DNA from 4 places in the Kitasatospora sp. NPDC015120 genome. Region 1 is predicted to be linked to each of the others. Evidence: riboswitches for the same ligand, from Rfam matches in the RefSeq annotation. Region 1 holds a riboswitch; each other region holds the start of a gene.

The links. A riboswitch is a leader RNA that binds a small molecule or an ion and turns the genes downstream of it on or off. The one in region 1 is predicted to bind cobalamin.
Region 2: linked by a shared signal. The riboswitch ahead of ACF1AK_RS21690 (FecCD family ABC transporter permease) and the one ahead of ACF1AK_RS16615 (HoxN/HupN/NixA family nickel/cobalt transporter) in region 1 are both predicted to bind cobalamin.
Region 3: linked by a shared signal. The riboswitch ahead of ACF1AK_RS21545 (ribonucleoside-diphosphate reductase subunit alpha) and the one ahead of ACF1AK_RS16615 (HoxN/HupN/NixA family nickel/cobalt transporter) in region 1 are both predicted to bind cobalamin.
Region 4: linked by a shared signal. The riboswitch ahead of ACF1AK_RS31015 (cobalamin biosynthesis protein) and the one ahead of ACF1AK_RS16615 (HoxN/HupN/NixA family nickel/cobalt transporter) in region 1 are both predicted to bind cobalamin.

The regions. Positions count from the first base shown of each region.
Region 1 covers NZ_JBIBVJ010000006.1:8,979-12,176, reverse strand. The annotation lists gene ACF1AK_RS16620 (M24 family metallopeptidase) at 1-555, opposite strand, end outside; gene ACF1AK_RS16615 (HoxN/HupN/NixA family nickel/cobalt transporter) at 636-1,748, opposite strand; cobalamin riboswitch at 1,780-1,973, opposite strand; gene ACF1AK_RS16610 (ArsR/SmtB family transcription factor) at 2,056-2,430, shown strand; gene ACF1AK_RS16605 (Fpg/Nei family DNA glycosylase) at 2,528-3,198, opposite strand, start outside.
Region 2 covers NZ_JBIBVJ010000009.1:77,544-80,741, reverse strand. The annotation lists gene sodX (nickel-type superoxide dismutase maturation protease) at 1-327, opposite strand, end outside; gene sodN (superoxide dismutase, Ni) at 524-919, shown strand; cobalamin riboswitch at 1,007-1,145, shown strand; gene ACF1AK_RS21690 (FecCD family ABC transporter permease) at 1,241-2,329, shown strand; gene ACF1AK_RS21685 (ABC transporter ATP-binding protein) at 2,347-3,117, shown strand; gene ACF1AK_RS21680 (ABC transporter substrate-binding protein) at 3,160-3,198, shown strand, end outside.
Region 3 covers NZ_JBIBVJ010000009.1:46,026-49,223, reverse strand. The annotation lists gene ACF1AK_RS21555 (glycosyltransferase family 2 protein) at 1-176, opposite strand, end outside; gene ACF1AK_RS21550 (hypothetical protein) at 469-1,566, opposite strand; cobalamin riboswitch at 1,724-1,865, shown strand; gene ACF1AK_RS21545 (ribonucleoside-diphosphate reductase subunit alpha) at 2,045-3,198, shown strand, end outside.
Region 4 covers NZ_JBIBVJ010000022.1:22,474-25,671, forward strand. The annotation lists gene ACF1AK_RS31010 (cobyric acid synthase) at 1-955, opposite strand, end outside; gene ACF1AK_RS31015 (cobalamin biosynthesis protein) at 952-1,938, opposite strand; cobalamin riboswitch at 1,972-2,184, opposite strand; gene ACF1AK_RS31020 (alpha/beta hydrolase family protein) at 2,364-3,198, shown strand, end outside.

The DNA.
Region 1 (3,198 bases):
GTGGTCGATCATCCGGCGCTCCAGCTCCATCGCCAGGTGCCGTTCGGTGCGCCCGACCAGGATCGACTCCAGCAGCTCGCCGAGCGCCTGGTCGGCGATCTCGGCGGCGATCCGCAGGTCGGCGATCTCGTGCTCGTCCTTGACCACCCGCAGCCGCTCGACCGCCTGGCCGACGTCCACCAGCCGCACCCCCTCGGCCAGCCCGGCCACCGCCCGGTGCCGGGTGACCGTCAGGTCGTGCTCCTCCACCGCCAGCCCGGCCGCCCCCAGCCGCGCCGCGGCGGAGGCCGCGGCCAGCGCGGTGTCCGAACCGGCGGTCACCGGCAGCCGGGTGACGTCGGGGGCGATCAGGTGCTCGCCGGTGTCGTCCGGCGGCAGGTCGTCCGGCAGCGCGAGCAGCGCCCGGTCCCGGGTCAGCAGCAGGGTCGCCCCGCACGGCGGGCAGCCGGTCAGGTACCGCACGTTCGCCGCCCGGGTGATCAGCGCCGCGTCGGCCCCGGAGGCACCGCAGTGCTCCCGCAACCGCTCCCGGCGGCCCGCGTACGCATCAGCCATGCGTCGAGCCTACGAACCCGGCCCCCGATCCGCCCGCCGAACGCCCCCACCCGGGCAGCCCCGGCCGCCCGCCCGGACCGCTACTCCGCGGGCTCCGGACTCCACTTCCGCTCCACCCCGGCCAGCCGCCAGTAGGCGATGGCGGCGGCCCAGACCACCACGAACAGGGCGACGATCGCGTAGCCGACGTTGTCCAGCGAGATGTCCGCGATCCAGCCGGTCACCGGGTCGGTGAGGTCCAGCTTCTCGTGCAGCACGCCGACCAGCTCGATGGTGCCGATGACGAAGGCCACCGCGATGGACAGCCCGGTGATCGTCAGGTTGTAGTACACCTTCCGCACCGGGTTGGAGAACGCCCACTGGTAGGCGAAGTTCATGAAGGTGCCGTCCAGCGTGTCGAACAGGCTCATCCCGGCCGCGAACAGCAGCGGCAGGCAGACGATCGCGTACCACGGCAGGCCGGAGGCCGCGCCCGAGCCGGCCATCACCATCAGGGTGACCTCGGTCGCGGTGTCGAAGCCCAGGCCCAGCACCATGCCGACCGGGAACATCTGCCCGGGCCGGGTGATCGAGCGGGTCGCCCGGTTCAGCACCCGGGCCAGCAGGCCGCGCGCGTTCAGGTGCGCCTCCAGCTCGGCCTCGTCGAAGCGGCCGGCGCGCATCGAGCGGAACACCCTGAGGATGCCGAACAGCGCCGCCAGGTTGAGCGCGCCGATCAGGTACAGGAAGACGCCGGAGGCCGAGGTGCCGACCATGCCCAGCCACTGGTGGGTGGACGACTCGTCGTCCATCAGCGTGTTGGCCAGCTGCGCTCCGCCCGCCACCAGCGCGGCCATCAGCACCACCATCGAGGAGTGCCCGAGCGCGAACCAGAAGCCCACCGAGACCGGGCGCTTGCCGTCCGCCATCAGCTTGCGGGTGGTGTTGTCGATCACCGCGATGTGGTCGGCGTCGAAGGCGTGGCGCATGCCGAGGGTGTAGGCGGTGATGCCCAGGCCCACCCCGAAGACCTGGGTGCCCACCTCGTACTCCTCCGGCGCCACCAGGAAGATCAGCGTGCCGAACGCCACCACGTGCATGGCGAGGATCACGCCCAGCAGCCCGGCGGTGCGCAGGGTGTCCTCCCGGCGCCAGCGGAAGGCGGGCAGGGCGGCGGGCGACGCCGCGGCGGCGGCGGTTTCGGGCAGGGTCATCTGGGGATCACGCTCCAGCACCTCGTGGAATGACGTCGTGAGATGCCGTGGCCGGTCTCCTGGCTTACGGGGCTCCCGTACCCGCCTTCCCAGGCGCGCGAAGCGCCCAGTGGCGTCCTGGGTACGGACACTCTCCCCCGATCACAGTGGCGAGGGCCGCTCCGGACTGGGACCCCTGAGGGTCCGTCACCGGTCTTCCCGAGCACCACGGCGGGCAACACCGTAGGGGCCGGGGGCGACCCATGCAAGGCTGCGCACCTACGCAGGTGTTCAGGATCACAACCCCCTGCCTGCCAGAATGGGCCGCATGCATCTCGTACCGGCCGACCGCGCGGGCCACCGCACCATCGACGGCCACCGGGTCTGCGAGGCCATCGCCGCGATCGGCGACACCGCCCACGTCCGCTCCTGGGCCGAGCGCTTCGCCCTGCTCGCGGACCCCGGCAGGCTCGCCCTCCTGCTCGCCCTGCACCGCACCGGCCCCCTCGCCGTCACCGACCTCGCCGTCGCCACCGGCATGCGCGACCCCGCCGTCTCCCAGGCCCTGCGCCTCCTGCGCACCGCCGGCGTGGTGGCCGGCGAGAAGGAGGGCCGCGTCGTGCGCTACCGGCTCGTGGACGCCACCCTGCGCCCCCTCCTCGACCAGTGCGCCGGTGACACCCCCGCCGCAGCGGCCGGCTGACCGCCGGGCGGGCCGCTCGGCGCCCCCGCGGCCCGTGCGCTCCCTGCGCCCGGGCCGGCCGCCCCGGGCCGGGCCCACGGGCGCAGCCGGGGCCGGATCAGGCCGTCGTGCGGGACGGCTGGCAGGTGGGGCACCAGAAGAGGTTGCGGGAGGCGTGTTCCTCGGTGCGGATGCCGGTGGCGCAGACCAGGCAGGGCTGGCCGGCGCGGCGGTAGACGTAGACCTCGCCGCCGTGGTCGTCGACGCGCGGGGGGCGGTTCATCGCCTCGGGGGTGTGCTCGGGGCGGACGGTGTCGATGCGGCCGGCGACGGTGCCCTCGCGCATCAGGGCGACCAGGTCGGCCCAGAGGGCGTCCCACTCGGCGCGGCGCAGGGAGCGGCCGGGCAGCCGGGGGTCGATGCCGTGGCGGAACAGCACCTCGGCGCGGTAGACGTTGCCGACGCCGGCCAGCACCTTCTGGTCCATCAGCAGGGCGGCCACCGTCGTACGGCTGCCGGCCATCCGCCGCCAGGCGGCTTCCGGGTCGGCGTCGGCGCGCAGCGGGTCCGGGCCCAGGCGGGCGGCGACGGCGGCCTTCTCGGCGTCGGTGATCAGGGCGCAGGTGTGGGGGCCGCGCAGGTCGGCGTAGTGCTCGTCGTTCTCCAGGCGCAGCCGGACCAGGCCGACCGGCTCCGGCACCGGGCCGTCGGCGGTGTCGCCGAAGGTGAAGCCGCCGTACAGGCCGAGGTGGACGTGCACCCAGGCGTCCTCGCCGAAGCCGAGGAAGA
Region 2 (3,198 bases), on a different contig from region 1:
CCGCAGCCGCAGCAGCACCCGGCCGAGCACCAGCTCGTCCGGCACCGCGCCGTAGCTGCGGCTGTCGCTGTCCACCGGCCGGTTGTCGGAGAGCAGCCACCAGCCCTTCGGCCGCCGCCCGTCGGCACGTTTGACGACCAGCAGGTTCTGCTGGAACGGGTGGCGGAAGACCACCACCGCACCGGGCCGGATCCGCGCCCCGTACCGCACCAGCAACTGGTCGCCGTCGCGCAGGGTCGGCACCATCGAGTCCCCCGCCACGTCGATCAGCCCGAACGGCGCGCTGCCCGCCGGGGGCCCCTCCTCCGGTTCCGCGCTCCGTGCCACGACTCCTCCTCCCGGCCCGCGTCCCGCCGCGTCCCTCGGTCGCACACCAGTCTGCCGCACGGGGCGCCGCCCGCCGATGTCCGGATTCGCCCGGTTCCGGCTCCGCCTTTTGCCCTAGGCCCGCCGCCCGGCCGAGAAACGGCGGGGTCCGAGGGGTAATCTCGGGCGCGGGAAGACGATCTAAGGAAGGACTCCCATGCTCTCTCGTCTGTTTGCACCGCGCGCCACCGCCCACGCCCACTGCGACCTGCCCTGCGGCGTGTACGACCCGGCCCAGGCCCGCATCGAGGCCGAGTCCGTGAAGGCCACCCAGGAGAAGTACCAGGCCAACGAGGACCCGCACTTCCGCGCCCGCGCCATCATCATCAAGGAGCAGCGCGCCGAGACGGTCAAGCACCACATCTCGGTGCTGTGGAGCGACTACTTCAAGGCCCCGCACTTCGAGAAGTACCCGCAGCTCCACCAGCTCATCAACGACACCCTGAAGGCCGCCTCGGCCGCCAAGGCGTCCACCGACCCGGCCACCGGCCAGGCGCTGCTCGACCTCATCGCCGAGGTCGACAAGATCTTCTGGGAGACCAAGCAGGGCTGATCCCCGCTCCCCCCTCCTTCGAGCGCCCCCGTCCGCACGCCGGACCGGGGGCGTTCGTGTGTTCCCGCCCACACCGGGCCCGGTAAGGGTTGCCTGCCCTGAGTGCTTGTTATGCTGCCAGGGCGTCCAGAGGGGGAAGCCGGTGCGAATCCGGCGCTGACCCGCAACGGTAAACGGTGCCCCGTGCCCGTGAGCCCGATCGCCCGAGGACGCCGACCTCCCGACAACTCGCCGTGGACTGCGAGGGGATGGCGCCCCGGCACACCCGCGCCCGGGGGCGCCGCCCCGCGCCGTGCGCGGCCCGAGGCAAGGCGCGCACCAGTGAGCAGCACCGCGACCGCACCGGCCACCGCCGCGGCCCCGCCGGGCCCGCGCCGAACACCCGCCGTCCCGCTGGCCGCGGCCCTCGCCGTCGCGCTGCTGGCCTCCCTGGTCTGCGCCGTCGCCGTCGGCTCCTCCGGACTCGGCTGGGGCCAGGTCCTGCGGCTGCTGCGCGCCGGGCTGACCGGCGGGAGGCTGGAGGCCGACGAGGCCGCCGCCTACGCGATCGTCTGGGAGATCCGGCTGCCGCGCGCCGTGCTGGCCGCCGTGGTGGGCGCCGGACTCGCCGCCACCGGGGTCGCCGTTCAGGCGATGGTCCGCAACGCGCTCGCCGACCCGTTCGTGCTCGGCATCTCCTCCGGGGCCTCGGTCGGCGCCAACGCCGTGCTGATGATGGGCGCCTTCGCCTCGCTCGGCGTCTGGGCGATCTCCGTCTCCGCCTTCACCGCCGCCCTGCTCGCCATGGTGCTGGTCTATCTGACGGCCCGTACCGCCCACGGCCTGACCCCGCTGCGGCTGGTGCTCACCGGCACCGCGATGTCCTACGGCTTCTCCGCGCTGACGGCGCTGATGGTCTTCGCCGCCGCCCGCGGCGAGGCCGCCCGCTCCGCCATGATGTGGCTGCTCGGCAGCCTCGGCGGCGCCACCTGGGGTTCGGTGCCGATCGCCGCCGTCACCGTGCTGGCCGGCCTGGCCCACCTGGCCGGCGCCGCCGGGCGGCTGGACGCACTGGCCATGGGCGACGAGACGGCCGCCTCGCTCGGCGTGGACCCGGACCGGCTGCGCCGCGAACTGTTCGTGGTCACCGCCGCCGTCACCGGCACCGTGGTCGCCGTCAGCGGGGCGATCGGCTTCGTCGGACTGATGGTCCCGCACCTGGTGCGGATGCTGGTCGGCGCCGGCCACCGCAGGGTGCTGCTGGTCGCACCGCTCGCCGGGGCGCTGCTGCTGGTCTGGGTGGACATCGTCTCCCGCACCCTGCTGGCGCCCGCCGAACTGCCGGTCGGCGTGGTGACCGCGGCCGTCGGGGTGCCCTGCTTCCTGCTGCTGATGCGCCGCCGCGGCTACTCCTTCGGCGGTGGCCGGTGACCGCGCCCGCCCGCGCCCTGGACCTCGCCGTCGACGGGGTCTCGGTCGACCTGGCCGGCGTCCGGCTGGTCCACGACGTCACGCTGAACGCCGCCGCCGGCCAGGTGGTCGGCCTGATCGGCCCGAACGGCAGCGGCAAGTCCACCCTCCTGCGCTGCGTCTACCGGGCGCTGCGGCCCGCCGCCGGCGCCGTCCTGGTCGGCGGCGACGACCTGCACGCGCTCGCACCGCGCGAGTCCGCCCGGCGGGTGGCGGCGCTGCCGCAGGAGCACTCCGCCGAGTTCGACTTCACCGTGGCCGAGGTGGTCGGCATGGGCCGGCTGCCGCACCGGCGCGGCGCCCTGGCCGGGCCGTCGGCCGGGGACGGGGAGCTCTGCACCGGGGCGCTGCGCCGGGTCGGCGCCGCCCACCTGGCCGGCCGGGGCTTCCTGAGCCTGTCCGGCGGCGAGAAGCAGCGGGTGCTGATCGCCCGCGCGCTGGTCCAGGAACCCCGGCTGCTGGTCCTCGACGAACCCACCAACCACCTGGACATCGCCCACCAGTTGGAGGTGCTGGCGCTGGTCCGGGAGGCCGGGCCGACGGTGCTCACCGCGCTGCACGACCTCAACCTGGCCGCCGGGCACTGCGATCTGCTCCACGTGCTCGTGGAGGGCCGGATCGTCGCCTCCGGGCCGCCCGCCGAGGTGCTCGGACCCGACCTGCTGGCCGAGGTGTTCAAGGTCCGCGCGACGCCCGTGCGGCACCCGGTCACCGGCGCCGTCCAGCTGCTCCTCGACCGCCTGCCGTAACCCGCCCCCGCCCCGCCGAACCGCTTCCCCCGAGGACCTCCCATGCGCACCAAGGCCGTTGCCGCCGCCGCCCTGCTCGCC
Region 3 (3,198 bases), on a different contig from region 1:
TGCCGCACCAGCCGGCGGTGCTCCTTGACGTCGAAGTTGGGCGTGAAGCTGTTCACCCGCAGCGACACCACGTAGTAGACGACCGTGAAGAACAGGAACGGCACGCAGAGCCAGAACCACGACCCGAGGGAGTACAGCTCGGCCTGACTGACCACCAGGCACCCGAAGCTCACCATCGAACAGAGGGTCAGCACCCACTGGTGGCGGATGGTGTAGCTGTACTTCTCCTGCGAAGTGGGCGGCGCCGGCAGCAGCATCGCGGGGACGGGCTCGCCCGTTCCGCGCCGGCGCCCCGCCGCTCTGCGCCGTCTGCTGGTCGCATTGACGGCAGCGCTCACCGCGCGGTACCTCCTGCTCGCTGATTCCCCGTCGGGGCGGCCACGGGGGGACGCATCCCTCCCCCGAGGGCGGTCATCCTATCCGACCGCCCCGGGCGCCCTTCGCGGGCCGTCCCGTCCCCGCCGGGGGTCAGCCGGTGTGGGATCCCCGGGCCAGCAGGACGTCCTTCGTACGCTCCGCCAGCGCGCCGGCGGCGGCCGTGGCGAGCTGGTCGCTCTGGTCCGTCCCCTGCTTCAGCGAACCGGCCACCGTGAAGTAGCCGAAGCGGCCGATCGACGCGTGGGTCTCGGTGCAGCCGGACTTGTCGGTCACGCAGAACACCGGGACGCCGGTGCCGGACAGACCCTGGATCAGTCCCGCGTGGCGGCCGATCGCCCGCTCCGCACCCGCCTTGTTGTCGAAGACCGCGACCCCGACCGTGACGGCGCTCTCGCCGCTGACGTACGTCGCGCGGACCAGCGAGCGGCAGGTGTCGTCGCCGAGCGCCAGGCCGAGTCCGCCGGTGGTCGCCTTGGAGCAGGGGGCGGTGGAACCGGTCACCTGGCGGGTCCACACCTTGCCGTCGACGGTCCGGGTCTGATCGGGGAACAGCGTCGCCGCGTCGACCGGCAGCTTGTCGGTGGCGGCGTCGGAGATCACCGCCACCGCCTGCTCGGTGGGCGTGGCGGTGGCGGACGGGGTACCGGCGGTGGTCCCGCTCGCGGCCGGCTTCGGGCCGTCACCCTTGTCCCGGCCGTTGATCCACACCCCGGCCCCGACGATGCCGCCGACCAGCACGGCGGCGACGACCACCGCGCCGATCCACAGCCGCTTGCGGCGGCGCGACTCGTCGGCGTGCCGGTCCGCCATGGCGTTCCAGTCCGGCTCGGCCGGGGCCGGCTGCGGCGGCTGGGCGCCCTGCTGCGGCCAGCCGGCGAACGGGGGCGCGGGCTGCGGTCCCGGCGGCGGTCCGGCCTGCGGCCCCGGCGGGGGGCCCTGCGGGGGCCCCGGCTGCGGGTACGGCACCGCGCCGGACGGCACATGCGGCGCCACCGGCGGCTGGGCCTGCGGCGGCACCCCCGCCCCCGGCTGCACGTACGGCGTCGCAGGCGGCCCGAACCCGCCGGGCGGCGGCACCGGCGGCTGCCCCGGCTGCGGCACCTGACCCGGCGCGCCAGGCTGCTGACCCTGCCCCGGCGGCACGGCCCTACCGGCCCAGTCCCCCGGAGCGCCCGTTCCCTCGCTCATGTGCCGAGATCGTAGGGCATGCACCCGACGGGGGACCGTCCCGGTGACCAATCCGTTTCGCAACGGACCCCGCCGCGGGCACCCCGCGGCCCCGCCCCGGTACCACCGGTCATCGGAGCAACACGCCACGCTGCACAACATGTGGTGTCGCATCCAGCGAGCACCACTAGATGTATGCTCATCCCTGCTGTCGACGCAGGGGAACCCGGTGCGAGTCCGGGACTGCCCCGCAGCGGTGTGCGGCCGCCTCCCGAGGTGCGCCGCGAGTCCGAGTACCTGCCGACGGCGTGCCGACGCCTCCCCGCAGGGGCCATGGCACCAGCACCACCTTCCGGGCCTCGCGGGCGGGCCGGGGACGACACGCGCGCGACGCCTCCGGGCCGCGCGGCGGTCTCCCCTGCCCCGAACGGTCCGGCCCGAGCCACCCCCGTCGCCGCCGCCAGGAGAGAGCGCCTTGACCACCGCTGCCTCAGCCACCCTGCCCGCCCAGGGTTCCAGCTCCGCCCCCGCCGACCCGACGGTCTCCGACCCCGGCGGTGCGCTCCTGCGCCTCCTGACCGACCGCAGCGCCGACCTCCCCCAGGCCGACCCCGGCCATGTCGCCGCCGCCGCGCTCCGCGGCCGCCACGCCGGCTCGGACTTCGCCGAGCTGCGCGGGCTGGCCGTCGACGCCGCCGCGTCGATGATCGCCGAGGACCCGCAGTACTCCAAGCTCGCGGCCCGCCTGCTCGCGCTGGAGATCGTGGACGAGGCGGCGAGCCAGGGCGTGGTCTCGTTCTCCACCTCGATCGCGGTCGGCCACGCCGAGGGCCTGATCGGCGACACCACCGCCGCCTTCGTCGCCAAGCACACCGCCGCCCTGGACGCCCTGGTCGACCCCCGGGGCGACGACCGCTTCGAGTACTTCGGCCTGCGCACCGTGCAGTCCCGCTACCTGCTGCGCCACCCGATCACCCGCAAGGTCGTCGAGACCCCGCAGTACTTCCTGCTCCGCGTCGCCTGCGGCCTGGCGGTCGGCGACACCGAGCAGTCGGTCGCCGAGGTCGCCGAGCTGTACCGCCTGATGAGCCGGCTGGAGTACCTGACCTCCTCGCCGACCCTCTTCAACTCCGGTACCCGCCACCCCCAGATGTCCAGCTGCTACCTGCTGGACTCCCCGCTGGACAACCTGGACTCGATCTACTCGCGCTACGCGCAGATCGCCCGCCTGTCCAAGCACGCCGGCGGCATCGGCCTGTCCTACTCCCGGATCCGCTCGCGCGGCTCGCTGATCCGCGGCACCAACGGCAAGTCCAACGGCATCGTGCCGTTCCTGCGCACCCTCGACTCCTCGGTCGCCGCCGTCAACCAGGGCGGCCGCCGCAAGGGCGCGGCCTGCGTCTACCTGGAGACCTGGCATGCCGACATCGAGGAGTTCCTGGAGCTGCGCGACAACACCGGTGAGGAGGCGCGCCGCACCCACAACCTCAACCTGGCGCACTGGATCCCGGACGAGTTCATGCGCCGGGTCAACGCCAACGCCGACTGGTCGCTGTTCTCCCCCGCCGACGTCCCCGAGCTGGTCGACCTGTGGGGCGAGGAGTTCGACGAGGCCTACCGCAAGGCCGAACTGGCCGGCAAGGCCGTGCGCAC
Region 4 (3,198 bases), on a different contig from region 1:
CGCGTTCGCGCAGCCAGGCGAGGTCCGCGACGGTGGCCCGGGTTCCGGGCAGCACGACGAGGTCGGCGTCGGCCAGCTCCTCCGGGCGGGTGGCCCAGCGGACCAGCACGCCGGGCTCCTGGGCGAGCGCGTCCAGGTCGGTGAAGTTGGACAGCCGGGGGAAGCGCAGCACGGCCACCCGCAGCACGTCCGCGCCGAGCGGGCCGCGCGCGGCGGTCCGGTCGACGACGGTGGACAGGTCGAGCGAGTCCTCGGCGTCCAGCCACAGGTCCGCCAGCATCGGCAGGGTGCCCAGCACCGGACGGCCGGTCAGCCCGCGCAGCATCTCCAGGCCCGGGGCGAGCAGCCGCGCGTCGCCGCGGAACTTGTTGACGAACCAGCCCGCCACATGCCGCTGGTCCTCGGCCGACAGCAGGGCCAGGGTCCCGTACATCGCCGCGAACACCCCGCCGCGGTCGATGTCGCCGACCACCACGACCGGCAGTCCGGCGGCGGTGGCCAGGCCCATGTTGGCGATGTCGCGGTCGCGCAGGTTGATCTCGGCGGGCGATCCCGCGCCCTCGCAGACCACCACGTCGAAGCGCCGGCGCAGGTCCGCCAGGCACTCCAGGGCGCGTTCCAGCAGCACCGGCTTGCGCTCGCGGTAGTCCAGCGCGCCGACCTCGGCGACCGGCCGGCCCAGCAGCACCACCTGGCTGCGGCCGTCGGCCCCGGGCTTGAGCAGCACCGGGTTCATCGCCGCCTCCGGCTCCACCCGGGCCGCCTGCGCCTGCATCGCCTGCGCGCGGCCGATCTCGGCGCCGTCGGCGGTGACGAAGGAGTTCAGCGACATGTTCTGCGCCTTGAACGGCGCGACGGCGACACCCTGCCGGGCCAGCCAGCGGCAGATGCCCGCGGTGACCACGCTCTTGCCGGCGTCCGAGGTCGTCCCGGCGACCAGCAGCGCCTTGCTCATGCCCCACTCCTCCGCATCCCGCCCAGGGCCGCCCGGAGCAGCAGGTGCCCGGCGACCGTCGTACCCAGCGCCAGCGCGCTCACCCGCCGGGAGAGCACACAGGCCCGTTCGATGTCGTCCACCCCGACCGGCCGCAGCTCCCCGCCCAGCACGGGGCGGTGCTCCACCCGTTCGCCGTAGCGCAGCGTCCCGCCGAGGCGCACGCCCACCGCGCCGGCGAACGCCGACTCGGCCTGCCCGGCGTTCGGGCTGGGGTGCGCCGAGCCGTCGCGCCGCCAGACCCGCCAGGCGGTGCGCGGTTCGGGGGCGGCGGCCACCGTGAGCAGCGCGGTCAGCCGCGCGCCGGGCCAGCCCGCCACGTCGTCCAGCCGCGCCGAGGCCCAGCCGAACCGGGCGTAGCGGGGCGAGCGGTGACCGACCATCGCGTCCAGGGTGTTCACCGCGCGGAACGCCAGCAGGCCGGGGGTGCCCGCGAGGCCGCCCCAGAGCAGGGCGTTGACCACGGCGTCGGCGGTGTTCTCGGCCACCGACTCGACGACCGCGCGGGCCAGCTGCTGCTCGTCCAGCGCGCTCGGATCGCGTCCGCACAGGTGCGGCAGCCGCTCCCGGGCCGCCGTCAGGTCACCGGCCGCCAGCGAACGGCCGATGGTGCGGGCCTCCCGGGTCAGCGAGGTGCCGCCGAGCACCGTCCAGGTCGCGGCGGCGGCGAGGGCGGCCCGGGCGGGCGGGCGGCGGGCCAGCAGCCGGTCGGCGGCGAGGGCGCCGGCCGCGACGGTGCCCACGGCCAGGGCGGTGAAGGCGGTTCCGGCGGCGCGGTGGTCGCGCCAGAGCAGGCGTTCCAGCCGGGCGGCGGCGGTGCCGAAGCCGGCCACCGGGTGGCCGCGGCGCGGGTCGGCGAACCGGGCGTCGGCCAGGTACCCGGCCACCGCGCCGGCGCCGAAGGCGGCGGCCCGGGTCAACGGGCGCACGGCAGGGCGCAGCATCGCGTGCGTGTCCTCACTCAGGGTCCGCGCCCTGGATCGACGAACCGGGGGCGAGAGTCTCCTGGCTTCCGGGTCGAACGCACCTCCCGGGCCTTCCAGCGGCTTCTGACGGCCCGCCGTGGCGTGTTCCGGTCGTGCTCCCCGGTGACAGTGGCGGGACCGCGCCGGACTCGCACCGGCTTCCTCTGCATGCCTCCGTATTGGCTGAAGGATCCCATCACGGGCCCGAACCGGGAGTCAACCGAGGTCGTCGGGGGTGTTGGTCACACGCCGGGCCGTCCCGCCGCGCCGCTGTGACTTTCCTCCCGGAACTACCCGTACGGCCGTGTCCTGCTGGCCTCCCTGCGCCCGCGCGAGTGGACTGAGGGTGGGTCGGGGCGGCGAGACCGGACACCGAGCCAGACACCGAGCACCGGGGAGCGAGTATGCGTTGGGGAATCGCGGCCACCGTGGCGGCCGCCGCCGTCGGCACCGGGGCCGCCGTCCTGGTGATCGGCCGCCGGGCGTCCGAGCGGATGGTCCGCCCGGCCGGGGCCGCCCGCGTGCGGACCGGCCCGGTGCGCGTCCAGGCCCTCGGCGCGGGGCGGGTCACCTTCACCCGCACGCCGGTGAGCGAGCGCCCCGGCCGCTGGGCCGTCGAGTGGGGCGAGGACGGCCATGCGGTCGTCGAGGAGGTCCTGCACCGTGACGAGAAGGGGGTCACCCGCCGGCTGGTGCGCGCCGACCGGGGCACCCTCGCCCCCGGCACCGAGGTCCGCTTCACCCCCCGCGTCCACCTCGGCGACCCGGGCCGGGCGCTCGGGCTGCCGTTCGCCGAGACCGCCGTCGAGGGCGAGCTCGGCGCGATGCCCGCCTGGCGGCTGGGCGGCAAGCGGGGCACCTGGGTGGTCCTGGTGCACGGGCCGGACGCCGACCGGGCCCAGACCCTGCCCGTCCTCCCCGAGCTGCAGCGCCTCGGCCTGCCCGCCCTGGTCGTCACCTACCGCGGCGACGCCGGCGCCCCCGCCTCCCCGGACGGCCTCGGCCACTTCGGCGAGACCGAGTGGCGGGACGTCGAGGCGGCGGTGCGCACCGCCCTGGACGCCGGCGCGGGCCGGGTCGTGCTCCACGGCTGGTCGCTCGGCGCCACGATGGCCCTGCACACCGCCGCCCGCTCGGACCTCGCCCCCGCGATCAGCAGCCTGGTCCTGGACTCGCCGGTGCTGGACTGGCCGGCCACCGCCCGCCGGGGCGCGGCCCGCTCCGGCTTCCGGGGCGCGG